Regions from separate parts of the Lysinibacillus sp. FSL K6-0102 genome, predicted to be linked through region 1. Evidence: a T-box and tRNA genes for the amino acid it is inferred to sense, from the RefSeq annotation. Region 1 holds a T-box; the other holds one or more tRNA genes.
What was found. The T-box of region 1 lies ahead of tyrS (tyrosine--tRNA ligase). A T-box ahead of a tRNA ligase gene usually reads a tRNA of that ligase, here a tRNA-Tyr.

Region 1 (7,048 bases):
TCTTGATGTCCCATACGAATTTGATACTGGTATGGATCAAAGTCTTCTTCCTTTTTTATCTTACCATCTACCTCATATGTTGAAAGAGTAGAAGTAAAGACGAGCTTTTTCGTTTTTCCCTTTAATATCTCGCAAATCGCTTGTGCCTCGTTGGGCGAATAGCAAATATTATCATAGACAATGTCCCATGTTGTATTGGCTAGTGCCTGTTCTAAAGCATCACGATCATTACGATTTACTACTAATTGCTTAACATGTGTACCAAAGGGGTTGCCACTTTGACCACGTGTTAAAATCGTTACATTATGTCCATTTTGAATACAAAGATCAACTAGCTTTTTTCCAAAAAAACGTGTGCCTCCTAAAATCAATATGTTCATATATTTTCACCCCTTCAAAATAGTAGTCCTCTTAATAATGACAAAAAAACAGACTTACTACAATTCATAAGTAATATGCAGTAAGTCTGTTTAATTGATTATCTAATACAAATGCTTTTGCTAAGGCATAATGGATTAGCGCCTTGATGTTTCAGTTGGAGTAGTGGTATTACCATTGTCTCCTCCATTTGTGCCATCTCCGGGGTTATCAGATCCATCGCCATTGCTTCCGGAGCCATCCCCGTTATTGGAGCCATTGCCATTGTTACCAGAACCATCCCCGTTATTGGAGCCATTGCCGTTATTACCAGACCCGTTCCCATTATTGGAGCCATTGCCGTTACTACCCGAACCATTACCATTACCATTGCCATTAGTAGGTGGTGTTGTAGGTGGTATTGGCTCTTGGTCGTTTTCCTCTGGGTCAGGTTCATTTTCACTACCGCCAGTAGACACAACATTGGAGTGTGGTGATGTTAAACCTGTAATATCTACAGCGACCACTACATAAGCTTGTCCACTAGCAACCGTAATGCTTTGTGTTGACTCTAGTACGGACGTTACAAGTGTATTACCGCCATTCGTAACGTTGTAGATACGATAACCAACAACATCATTCGATGACTCTGACCATGATAATGTAGAGCCATTTACTGAAGCTGAGACAGCTCCTGGAGGGCTACCATCCGCTGGGAAATCAACTGCTGATACAGATGAATTCGACAATGTAGAATTCTTTGGTAACAGACTAGCAGGGTTCCCGCCAAGTCTACCTAACATTCGTTTAATAAAGTCTTGATTAATGCCTGCGCCACCTGCTTTTACAAACTCTGCTGGTGTATTTGGCAACGCATTATAAGTTTTTCCTTTAATCGTCACAACACTTGAAGAGGCTAAGCTATCATCAGGTTGTGATGGTAAAAATACTTTCGCATTAAATAAATCTGAGCGTACAAGACCTGCGCTAGCACAAGCTGCAGAAGGGGCCATGCCGGAAATGCCACAGAATGATGCTGTCACAACATTTTTAGGCGCCTTAAAACTTGTTGGAGGGTCAATTAGCTGAGGGTCCGCATCGTAAACAGCATTCATTAAAGTACCCCATAGCTTATTCACCCGAACGCTTGGCTGTAAATAGGTGTTGTTAAATGCATAAAGTGTACGAGGTTGATCGTAACCCATCCAAACACCAAGAGATACATTAGGGTTATAACCAACTAACCAAACATCTTTATATTCTTGAGAAGTCCCTGTTTTTGCAGCGAAATCAGAAGAGAATTTTAATGTATTTCGTGCCATTGTCCCTGTTCCTTTAGTGAGAACATCACGTAGCATATCTGTCACGATATAAGATGTTTCTGGGCTAAATACTTGAACAGGTTCTACTTCATGTTGGTAAACAATATTTCCTTCTTGGTCTTCAATTCGATCAATCATATAAGCGTCAATGAATTGGCCACCATTTGCAAAGGTAGCAAATGCATTTGTATTTTCTTCAACAGTAGTTCCTTCGCTTAAAGCACCGATCCCAGTTGCTAGGTTAGTAAAATCATCTGGATGTAATTTTGAGAATCCCATTTTTACTAACAAATCTGCAGGGCGTCTACTAATAATATCATTATATAAACGTAGTGCTGAAATATTTTGAGAATCTGCTAAAGCTTCACGTGCTGGAATAAGACCTCGCTCATCACTCGTAATATAGTTACTTGGACTCCAAGAACCGATTGAGAATTTCACGTCAACTAATGGACTACCCGCACCGATTACGCCATACTCAATGGCAGGTCCATAAACAAGTAATGGTTTCATTGTAGAACCGTTAGAACGATAAGCTTGTGTTGCATGGTTTACTTGAGTGGTTTTAAAGTCTCGACCACCGACAAAGCTTAAAATACGACCTGTCGTATTCTCTATTAAAATACTACCTACTTGTACCGGCATCTCAATATCAATTTCTTCACCAGTAACAGGATCTTTCCCTTTACCAGTATACGTATGACCATAATACTGGAAGTCTTTTGCTGCTTTTTGCATCGCATCATACATATCTTTATTAATGGTTGAATAAATACGATAGCCTTTTGAACGAACATCACGATCTGCTAAAATCGTATATTTATCCTTTAATTTTTTTTCTGACTTTAAGCGCTCTGGGTCAATCCCATCATCTTTTGCTAATTTTTCAGCAATAATATCTTTTGCACGAGCTTCAAGCTCATAAGTCAACCAAGGATAACGATCCTCCGCTCGCATTTCTGGTCCACGGAAATCGGCAGCAATATCATAGTTTAACGCTTCATTATACTGTGCATCATCAATATAACCAGCTTCTTTCATACGATAAAGTACTGTTTTCATACGATCAATACCTGGTTTCAAAGCTTCTTCACTTTTCAGTTCACCTGTATTTGTAAATGGTGTATAAGCAAATGGTGCCTGTGGAATACCAGCTATGTACGCAGCTTGAGGAAGAGTCAATTCTTTTGCTTTTACGCCAAAAATTCCTTCCGCAGCTGTTTCAACACCTGCAATATTTCGTCCTGAAGAGTTACGACCATAGGGAATGATATTTAAATAAGCCTCTAATATTTCTTCCTTCGTCATAAAATGTTCTAAACGCATCGCTAGTAAAATTTCCTTAGCTTTACGCTCGTATGATACTTCATTAGTTAGTACTTGGTTTTTAATAAGCTGCTGGGTAAGTGTAGAACCACCTGTCTGCGTTGCAGAGTTTGTGACATCTTGTAATAACCCACGAATAACTGCTTTAGGAACAATTCCGTTATGCTCTCGGAAATATTCATCTTCTGTTGCCAGAACAGCATTCACGACCTCTGGTGCAACATTGCTAAGCGAAGTTTCACGTCGATCTAAATCTGTCCTTAATTTCCCAATATAAATATCGTTGGCAAAATAAATCTCACTGGTTTCTTCATAGCTAAAAATTTGATCCCTTAACTCTTGTTTTGAGCGTAACGGTTCTTCTTTTACAAGAGAAGCAAAATAACCAGCTCCAACTGAACCGACAAATACAGTGCCAACCAATGCAAAGACTAAAAATAGTAAAAATAAGTTCCAGGTAACACTACCTGAAATACGTAATTTCTTCATCCATTTTTGTTCAAGTAATTCATCGATCTTTGCATTGATTTTTTCAATCCAATCTTTCAATGTATCGACCTCCTAAAATCTTGTCTATTATAGCACATATTGTTTTAGCACGAACATAGTTATTGACTTTGAAAAAGAATCGTATAAAATTATGTTTATAGTTTTCTGGTGATGAAGAGCTTGCAGTAGTGTCTATATTCCCTGTTTAGAGAGCCAGTGGTTGGTGAAAACTGGTCATATTGTAGAGACGAATTACGTGCTTGGAGCTTAGACGTGCGCGCCTGCGATAAAGGCGGCTGAATGAAGTGGAAGGTGGATGACATCTTCAAGCTGGGTGGTACCGCGTTAGTTTGCAACTTAACGTCCCTGCATGCAATTGTTTGCGTGTAGGGACTTTTTTTATTTAAACATGTCCATGCACGTAATGAATTTAACCATTTTAGGAGGAATGAACATGACAAACGAATTATTACAAGATTTAGAATGGCGTGGTTTGCTATACCAACAAACAGATGCGGAAGGCATGGCAAAATTATTAGATGAACAATCTGTATCTTTATACTGTGGGGTAGATCCAACAGCTGACTCCATGCATATTGGACATATTGTTCCATTGTTAACACTTCGTCGATTCCAAAAAGCGGGCCACCGTCCAATTTTACTTGTTGGTGGTGCGACAGGGATGATCGGTGACCCATCTGGCCGTTCAGAAGAGCGCCAATTACAAACAGTAGAGCAAATCGATAAAAACGTTCAAGGAATCCGTAGTCAATTAGAACGTATTTTCGAATTTGCGGAAGATGGCAATGGTGCTCAGCTTGTGAACAATCGTGACTGGATTGGTAATATAAACACAATTGAATTTTTACGTGATTACGGGAAACTAATTAACGTAAACTATATGTTAGCAAAAGATACGATTGCTTCTCGTCTTGACACAGGAATCTCGTTTACAGAGTTTGCCTATACGTTAATTCAAGGTATTGATTACAATCATTTATACAATCACTACAATTGCCGTATTCAAGTAGGTGGCTCTGACCAATGGGGTAATATTACAACAGGGTTAGAGGTTATTCGTAAAACACACGAGGAAGAAACGAAAGCCTTTGGAATTACGATTCCATTAGTAACAAAGGCAGATGGTACAAAGTTTGGTAAAACCGCAGGTGGTGCTGTTTGGCTAGATAGTAAGAAAACATCTCCATATGAATTCTACCAATTCTGGATCAATGCAGCTGATGCAGATGTCATAAAATACTTAAAAATCTTCACGTTCCTATCTCGTGAAGAAATTGAAGCTTTAGCCGTATCTGTAGAGGAGGAGCCACATTTACGTAAGGCACAAAAGGCGCTAGCTGAAGAAATGACTCGTTTAATACATGGTCAAGAGGCATTAGAGCAAGCCATCCGTATTACAGCTGCTTTATTCTCAGGAGATCTAAAAGCACTTTCAGCCGAAGAAATGAAGGACGCTTTTAAAGACGTTCCTTCTATTGAAATGGCTAAAGAGGATAAAAACATTGTGGACCTACTTGTGGAGGCCGGCATTTCCTCTTCAAAACGTCAAGCACGTGAGGATGTATCAAATGGTGCTATTAGTGTAAACGGTGAAAAGGTAACAGATTTAGAATATGTAGTCGATGCGAAGGATCGTTTAGAGGATGCATTTAGCATTGTCCGTCGAGGTAAGAAAAAATATCATATGGTGAAATTTATCTAATTTCTATTTGCAAAACCACATCCCAAAAAACGCTGGATGTGGTTTTTTCATCATAAGAAACTTGGAGGTTTTATTTGTTCATATTCTTTAGGATGCAGTATTTTTCCAAGCTTTATAGCACCTTCAATAAGTCGTGGAGAAGGGCGACAATACAGCCATTCTTCCATTACATGGAGCTGTTCCGATTGAATGGCATGTAACTCTTTGGCATATGGACGTTTTAATAAATTAGCAGGTTGGATACGCTCAAATGCGACACCAACCCAAGCCATCATGATATAGTCAGGCTGGCGTTTAACAACATCTATCCAATCTGTTTGAACACTAGCAAGCTCAACATCTTGAAATAGATTAATGCCACCAGCAAGAGCGCTAATTTCTGTTAGCCAATTTATTTTCCCAGGAGTGAAAATAGGGTTCGGCCACCATTCCCAATACAGGGTAGGTTTCTTCGGAATTGTTTGTGCAATGGAATACATTTTTTCGATGGAATGCATGTACTCTTCAGCAATTGTCTTTGCTTGTTCCTCCACTTGACAAGCTTTCCCGAGTGTCAGAAGATCTTGCGCAATTTCTTCTAATGAGTTTGCATTAAAAATAATATGAGGGATATTTCTTTCTTTTAGTGCCTCAATGTTTTTTTCCATACCAGGTACACTCAAGGAAGCCAGAACAAGATCAGGCTGTAATGCCTCTAATGCATCCATGTTAATTGATAAATCAGGCCCAAGCTGTGGTAGATCTTTAACCGATGATGGCCAATCGGAATAATCATCAACTCCAACGAGCTGGTCTGTCAGCCCTAAATAGGCGACTAATTCTGTATTGCTAGGACAAATTGAAATTAAACGCATATTATTTTCTCCTATTCTTTTTAAGAAAAGTATAACGAGAGTTCCCGTGATAGACAATGTGTGTGTATCGAGTCCATAAAAAAGTGGAGAAAACATTTGTTTTCTCCATCCTTTGTATAGGCTTATAGGAAACCGTCGATTAAGAAAGGGCAACTGCCTCGAGTGACTCTTCTTTTTTCACAATAGGACCCATTGCATTTGTGATGATTTGTTTGATATCCTCTAGTGTTGCTTTACGAGGGTTCGTCTCAGCACACACATCTAATAATGCATTTTTTGCTAAGATCTCAATATCCTCATCTTTTGCACCTAATTCACGGAAGCCGCTAGGAATATTTAAATCTTGTGATAACTTCTCAATAGCTGTAATAGCCTTTTCAGCCGCATCTCGCTTACTTAAACCTTCTACATTTTCTCCTAATAATTCAGCGATACGAGCAAAGCGCTCTGTACGTGCTGTGACATTAAATCGACAAACATGTGGCAATAAAATAGCGTTGCACACGCCATGTGGTAGGTTATAGAAACCGCCCAATTGATGAGCAATTGCATGAACATAGCCAAGTGATGCATTATTAAAGGCCATTCCCGCTAAAAATTGTGCATATACCATTTGTTCACGCGCTTCTATATCAGCTCCATTTGCATAGGCACGTGGTAGATATTCAGGAATTAGCTGAAGGACCTTTTCAGCACATGCGTCCGTGATTGGTGTAGCATTCGTAGAAACGAATGATTCAATAGCATGTGTTAGTGCATCGACCCCAGTAGCTGCCGTAAGAGCAGGAGGTAAACCAATCATTAATTCAGGATCGTTTATAGAAAGTAACGGTGTCACATGCTTATCAACAATGGCCATTTTTACTTTGCGTGCTGTATCTGTGATAATAGTGAAACGAGTCATTTCACTGGCAGTACCAGCAGTTGTATTAATTGCAATTAATGGCACAAGTGGATTTTGTGATTTATCAACGCCT
Region 2 (7,048 bases), 470 kb from region 1:
TGCTCAGTCCAATCAACATTTTCATATACACCATGATTCAAAATATTGTATATCACAATGTCTCCCACTATTAATACATCATTATTTTCAAAAAACACATATGGGGTCGTATTTTGAGCATATGCTGCTTTCAAAACAAAGTTCTGTGAGGATGTGTTGAAATAATTTACTTTTGATTTACTGTTGATCTTAAGATGTCCATTTTTATCCACTTCTCCCTCCGAATTATACATAAATTCAAACACATACCAATTCACCTAAGTTCAACTCCCTTCATATACGAGTTTGAATCTATAATCACTTTCAACGAATCAAGATTTTCCATTTCTTCAAATAGATTGTGGCCCTGATATTGAATCCAGGCATGTGCCTCTAAGGGAAATTTTTTTATCCCTATTACCATGTTTACTGGTATACCATACTTAGATTGAAGTATCTTATAACCAATTAACGTTTTGTGTATACAATCTGCTTTCCTAGGATACCAACAGCAAACTTGGTCTAAAAGAATAAACCACTCCAAAATCTCTTCAGAATTCTCCTCAGTAAAAATCTCTTTAGAACCCTCTATAGTATATTTTTTTATATAGCGTCTAAAGACTTCATCAAAACCTTTTCTCCGTATTTGGAAATCTAAAAATATTAATTCTTTGTATAAATATAAAATATTATACAAATTTAATTAAACCTCCTTTTGACAACGAATTTAAAAATCCATCTAAATCCTTTTGAATAATTAAAATATCTTCATTTGTCCTTTTAGCTATTAATTTGGAAATATCAGAGACTATTGGTGTTTTATCAAACTCTTCCCAAATAAATGAACTAAATTTATCTAGTGCGTAAATTTGATTCGTATAAATATTAATAATTAGATATTCATCCTCTTCTTTATAGGAAAGAAGATACTTTGATTTTTTTACACGCATCCCTTTTACCACTTCCTCCTCTTTTACATTGTGAACAATCCTTTAATACTGTTCCTGTATTACTACTATACACAGTCATAAGCTCTAACAGTCTCTTTACTCTTATCATCTTCTTTCTTCCACATAACCGTATTTTTTCTACTTACTCCATTACGTTTATGATTATATAAATGTAGTGGAGTAAAATGACAACTCTTGTGCTATCGATTACATCCACATCAAGTCCATCACTCAACACATATATAAAAACTGCACCTTCTAGTTGATTGTTAACTTTCAATCAACTAGAAGATGCAACTCGTAGGGTTTTATTGGTCCATGAAAGATCTTAAAAATAGAAATCTAAAAATCAATGTATAAAAGAAAATATTCTCTCTCCACCAAAGTTCAAAAAATTATTGATGTTGAAACAGATGTCTTTGTCTTTTACCTAAAATCTATAGGATAAACCTATTCTTTTCAGGCGTCTAAAATGGCACAACCTTTATAGAAAAATATTGTAAAGATATTTATTACCCTCTAAAGCCCTGTAAAATTTGTAAAACAAATTTACCTGTTTTACATAAACATAACTGCTTAGTCTATCATAGCGAACGTTCTGACACACAATGTTTTATCACATAAAAAAACAAGAATGCTAATATAAACATTCTTGTTTTAATTATGTTTCTAATGATTCCTTTGGAGATTCAAACCCATGAGTAACTTCTACGTTAAAACTCATACTATTCTCTTCCAATGAATTTTCTATACTTTTTTTATTCTCGTTGACCTTTTCTTCAAAAAGAATCCTTCTCTTTCTAAACCTGTTGCAATTCCCCTAATATAAAAAGCTCATAAACCCTGTTATATCAAGATTTATGAGCTTTCTTAATTTTTATTAATTTGATGATACCGGTGGTCGGGGTCGAACCGACACTCCAAAGGAACACGATTTTGAGTCGTGCGCGTCTGCCAATTCCGCCACACCGGCATAATGGAGATAAAAAAAATCGGATAAACCGATTAACAGTTAAAATATGGAGGCGGCAACCGGATTTGAACCGGTGATAAGGGTGTTGCAGACCCGTGCCTTACCACTTGGCTATGCCGCCGTCATACATGGAGCGGAAGACGAGGTTCGAACTCGCGACCCCCACCTTGGCAAGGTGGTGTTCTACCACTGAACTACTTCCGCAAAAATGGCTGGGGTACTAGGATTCGAACCTAGGCATGACGGAATCAAAATCCGTTGCCTTACCGCTTGGCTATACCCCAACAATGGGGCGACTGATGGGAATCGAACCCACGAATGCCGGAACCACAATCCGGTGCGTTAACCACTTCGCCACAATCGCCATTGTATTATGATGTTTATTAATTTTATATTAGATGGGGCGACTGATGGGAATCGAACCCACGAATGCCGGAACCACAATCCGGTGCGTTAACCACTTCGCCACAATCGCCATAAAATTAATTGGCAGGGGCAGTAGGAATCGAACCCACACCAAAGGTTTTGGAGACCTCTATTCTACCGTTGAACTATGCCCCTAAAATAATAAAACTGGTGGAGGGGGACGGATTCGAACCGCCGAACCCTAAGGAGCGGATTTACAGTCCGCCGCGTTTAGCCACTTCGCTACCCCTCCGGGAAAATCTGGTGCCGGCTATAGGAATCGAACCCACGACCTACTGATTACAAGTCAGTTGCTCTACCTGCTGAGCTAAACCGGCAAAAAAAACAAGATGGGTCAGGACGGAATCGAACCGCCGACACTTAGAGCTTCAATCTAATGCTCTACCAACTGAGCTACTGACCCATATTTTAAAATAAATGGCGGTCCCGACCGGGATCGAACCGGCGATCTCCTGCGTGACAGGCAGGCATGTTAACCGCTACACCACGGGACCATTTGGTTGCGGGGGCTGGATTTGAACCAACGACCTTCGGGTTATGAGCCCGACGAGCTACCACTGCTCCACCCCGCGATAATACTATAATGTTGTAAAAATAATGGTGGAGGATGACGGGCTCGAACCGCCGACCCTCTGCTTGTAAGGCAGATGCTCTCCCAGCTGAGCTAATCCTCCATCTGGGTATTGAATTGGTGACCCCTACGGGATTCGAACCCGTGTTACCGCCGTGAAAGGGCGGTGTCTTAACCACTTGACCAAGGGGCCATCGTTTGGAACACATCAAAGTGCTGGCGGAGAGTAAGGGATTTGAACCCTTGAGACAGTGTTAACCGCCTACACGATTTCCAATCGTGCTCCTTCGGCCACTCGGACAACTCTCCAAGAATGGCTCCGAAGGCAGGACTCGAACCTGCGACAACCTGATTAACAGTCAGGTGCTACTACCAACTGAGCTACTTCGGAATAATTTTAGTATATAGCCTAGCGACGTCCTACTCTCACAGGGGGAAGCCCCCAACTACCATCGGCGCTAAAGAGCTTAACTTCCGTGTTCGGTATGGGAACGGGTGTGACCTCTTTGCCATCATCACTAGACTATTTGAAAGACAATACTTATTATAACATATATTATAAAAATTACAAGTATATTCTAATATTTTATTCTTTCAAAACTGGATAAACGGTGCATTGAATGTTTCAAACTTTTTTGGTTAAGTCCTCGATCGATTAGTATTCGTCAGCTCCATGTGTCACCACACTTCCACCTCGAACCTATCTACCTCATCGTCTTTGAGGGATCTTACTTACTTGCGTAATGGGAAATCTCATCTTGAGGGGGGCTTCATGCTTAGATGCTTTCAGCACTTATCCCGTCCACACATAGCTACCCAGCGATGCCTTTGGCAAGACAACTGGTACACCAGCGGTGTGTCCATCCCGGTCCTCTCGTACTAAGGACAGCTCCTCTCAAATTTCCTACGCCCACGACGGATAGGGACCGAACTGTCTCACGACGTTCTGAACCCAGCTCGCGTACCGCTTTAATGGGCGAACAGCCCAACCCTTGGGACCGACTACAGCCCCAGGATGCGATGAGCCGACATCGAGGTGCCAAACCTCCCCGTCGATGTGGACTCTTGGGGGAGATAAGCCTGTTATCCCCGGGGTAGCTTTTATCCGTTGAGCGATGGCCCTTCCATGCGGAACCACCGGATCACTAAGCCCGTCTTTCGACCCTGCTCGACTTGTAGGTCTCGCAGTCAAGCTCCCTTGTGCCTTTACACTCTACGAATGATTTCCAACCATTCTGAGGGAACCTTTGGGCGCCTCCGTTACCTTTTAGGAGGCGACCGCCCCAGTCAAACTGTCCGCCTGACACTGTCTCCTGCCCCGCTAAGGGGCATGGGTTAGAATTTCAATACAACCAGGGTAGTATCCCACCGACGCCTCCTTCGAAGCTGGCGCTCCGAGATCTCTGGCTCCTACCTATCCTGTACAAGTTGTACCAAAATTCAATATCAGGCTACAGTAAAGCTCCACGGGGTCTTTCCGTCCTGTCGCGGGTAACCTGCATCTTCACAGGTACTATAATTTCACCGAGTCTCTCGTTGAGACAGTGCCCAGATCGTTACGCCTTTCGTGCGGGTCGGAACTTACCCGACAAGGAATTTCGCTACCTTAGGACCGTTATAGTTACGGCCGCCGTTTACTGGGGCTTCAATTCGCAGCTTCGCTTGCGCTAACCACTCCTCTTAACCTTCCAGCACCGGGCAGGCGTCAGCCCCTATACGTCACCTTACGGTTTTGCAGAGACCTGTGTTTTTGCTAAACAGTCGCCTGGGCCTATTCACTGCGGCTCTCATGCGCTTGCACGCTCAAGAGCACCCCTTCTCCCGAAGTTACGGGGTCATTTTGCCGAGTTCCTTAACGAGAGTTCTCTCGCACACCTTAGGATTCTCTCCTCGACTACCTGTGTCGGTTTGCGGTACGGGCACCTCTCACCTCGATAGAGGCTTTTCTTGGCAGTGTGAAATCAGGAACTTCGTCCATACGGACTCGCCATCACAGCTCAACGTTACAGTGTGCGGATTTGCCTACACACACGCCTTACTGCTTGGACGCGCACAACCAACGGCGCGCTTACCCTATCCTACTGCGTCCCCCCATTTCTCAAACGGTGAGGAGGTGGTACAGGAATATCAACCTGTTGTCCATCGCCTACGCCTATCGGCCTCGGCTTAGGTCCCGACTAACCCTGAGCGGACGAGCCTTCCTCAGGAAACCTTAGTCATACGGTGGACGGGATTCTCACCCGTCTTTCGCTACTCATACCGGCATTCTCACTTCTAAGCGCTCCACCAGTCCTTCCGATCTGACTTCAACGCACTTAGAACGCTCTCCTACCACTGACATCGTAGATGTCAATCCACAGCTTCGGTGAATCGTTTAGCCCCGATACATTTTCGGCGCAGCGTCACTCGACCAGTGAGCTATTACGCACTCTTTAAATGATGGCTGCTTCTAAGCCAACATCCTGGTTGTCTGTGCAACGCCACATCCTTTTCCACTTAACGATTACTTTGGGACCTTAGCTGGTGGTCTGGGCTGTTTCCCTTTTGACTACGGATCTTATCACTCGCAGTCTGACTCCCGTGTATAAATATCTGGCATTCGGAGTTTGTCTGAATTCGGTAAACCGGGATGGCCCCCTAGTCCAAACAGTGCTCTACCTCCAGTATTCTCATCACGAGGCTAGCCCTAAAGCTATTTCGGAGAGAACCAGCTATCTCCAAGTTCGATTGGAATTTCTCCGCTACCCACACCTCATCCCCGCACTTTTCAACGTGCGTGGGTTCGGGCCTCCAGTAAGTGTTACCTCACCTTCACCCTGGACATGGGTAGATCACCTGGTTTCGGGTCTACGACCACGTACTATTTCGCCCTATTCAGACTCGCTTTCGCTGCGGCTCCGCCTTCTAAAGCTTAACCTCGCACGTAATCGTAACTCGCCGGTTCATTCTACAAAAGGCACGCTATCACCCATTAACGGGCTCTAACTACTTGTAGGCACACGGTTTCAGGATCTCTTTCACTCCCCTTCCGGGGTGCTTTTCACCTTTCCCTCACGGTACTGGTTCACTATCGGTCACTAGGTAGTATTTAGCCTTGGGAGATGGTCCTCCCGGATTCCGACGGAATTTCACGTGTTCCGCCGTACTCAGGATCCACTCAGGAGAGAACGAACTTTCGACTACAGGGCTTTTACCTGCTCTGGCGGACCTTTCCAAGTCGCTTCATCTAACTCGCTCTTTTGTAACTCCGTATAGAGTGTCCTACAACCCCAAGAGGCAAGCCTCTTGGTTTGGGCTCTTCCCGTTTCGCTCGCCGCTACTCAGGGAATCGATTTTTCTTTCTCTTCCTCCAGGTACTTAGATGTTTCAGTTCCCTGGGTCTGCCTTCAAGACGCTATGTATTCACGTCAAGATACTACGCGATTAAACGTAGTGGGTTCCCCCATTCGGAAATCTCCGGATCAAAGCTCACTTACAGCTCCCCGAAGCATATCGGTGTTAGTGCCGTCCTTCTTCGGCTCCTAGTGCCAAGGCATTCGCCGTGCGCCCTTAATAACTTAACCAAGTTATTAAGCCTATAAAAAACTTAAAAAAATAAATGTGTTTGTTACAATTTCAATGTCGTTTTATCCAGTTTTCAAAGAACAAGTTTTGAAGTGTTTCATTCAGATAGAATGAACCTTCAAAACTGAACGCAAAACGTAATCTTACAAACCCAAGGTTTGTATTCCGAAATAATCCTTAGAAAGGAGGTGATCCAGCCGCACCTTCCGATACGGCTACCTTGTTACGACTTCACCCCAATCATCTATCCCACCTTCGGCGGCTGGCTCCAAAAGGTTACCTCACCGACTTCGGGTGTTACAAACTCTCGTGGTGTGACGGGCGGTGTGTACAAGGCCCGGGAACGTATTCACCGCGGCATGCTGATCCGCGATTACTAGCGATTCCGGCTTCATGTAGGCGAGTTGCAGCCTACAATCCGAACTGAGAACGACTTTATCGGATTAGCTCCCTCTCGCGAGTTGGCAACCGTTTGTATCGTCCATTGTAGCACGTGTGTAGCCCAGGTCATAAGGGGCATGATGATTTGACGTCATCCCCACCTTCCTCCGGTTTGTCACCGGCAGTCACCTTAGAGTGCCCAAC

Region 2: it has a tRNA-Tyr gene. The T-box ahead of tyrS (tyrosine--tRNA ligase) is inferred to sense a tRNA for this amino acid. The anticodon was not compared.

The regions. Positions count from the first base shown of each region.
Region 1 is NZ_JBBOPH010000001.1:3,607,817-3,614,864, reverse strand. Features, by position in the region: gene NYE73_RS18335 (NAD-dependent epimerase/dehydratase family protein) at 1-380, opposite strand, end outside; gene NYE73_RS18330 (transglycosylase domain-containing protein) at 516-3,554, opposite strand; T-box leader at 3,657-3,865, shown strand; gene tyrS (tyrosine--tRNA ligase) at 3,949-5,217, shown strand; gene NYE73_RS18320 (cobalamin-binding protein) at 5,268-6,071, opposite strand; gene NYE73_RS18315 (iron-containing alcohol dehydrogenase) at 6,211-7,048, opposite strand, start outside.
Region 2 is NZ_JBBOPH010000001.1:4,082,514-4,089,561, forward strand. Features, by position in the region: gene NYE73_RS20750 (asparagine synthase-related protein) at 1-257, opposite strand, end outside; gene NYE73_RS20755 (lasso peptide biosynthesis B2 protein) at 254-676, opposite strand; gene NYE73_RS20760 (PqqD family protein) at 669-929, opposite strand; tRNA gene NYE73_RS20765 (tRNA-Leu) at 1,822-1,902, opposite strand; tRNA gene NYE73_RS20770 (tRNA-Cys) at 1,950-2,023, opposite strand; tRNA gene NYE73_RS20775 (tRNA-Gly) at 2,032-2,106, opposite strand; tRNA gene NYE73_RS20780 (tRNA-Gln) at 2,112-2,186, opposite strand; tRNA gene NYE73_RS20785 (tRNA-His) at 2,191-2,266, opposite strand; tRNA gene NYE73_RS20790 (tRNA-His) at 2,302-2,377, opposite strand; tRNA gene NYE73_RS20795 (tRNA-Trp) at 2,390-2,463, opposite strand; tRNA gene NYE73_RS20800 (tRNA-Tyr) at 2,477-2,560, opposite strand; tRNA gene NYE73_RS20805 (tRNA-Thr) at 2,570-2,645, opposite strand; tRNA gene NYE73_RS20810 (tRNA-Phe) at 2,659-2,731, opposite strand; tRNA gene NYE73_RS20815 (tRNA-Asp) at 2,747-2,822, opposite strand; tRNA gene NYE73_RS20820 (tRNA-Met) at 2,826-2,900, opposite strand; tRNA gene NYE73_RS20825 (tRNA-Val) at 2,927-3,002, opposite strand; tRNA gene NYE73_RS20830 (tRNA-Glu) at 3,018-3,092, opposite strand; tRNA gene NYE73_RS20835 (tRNA-Ser) at 3,117-3,208, opposite strand; tRNA gene NYE73_RS20840 (tRNA-Asn) at 3,214-3,290, opposite strand; rRNA gene rrf (5S ribosomal RNA) at 3,307-3,422, opposite strand; rRNA gene NYE73_RS20850 (23S ribosomal RNA) at 3,535-6,462, opposite strand; rRNA gene NYE73_RS20855 (16S ribosomal RNA) at 6,645-7,048, opposite strand, start outside.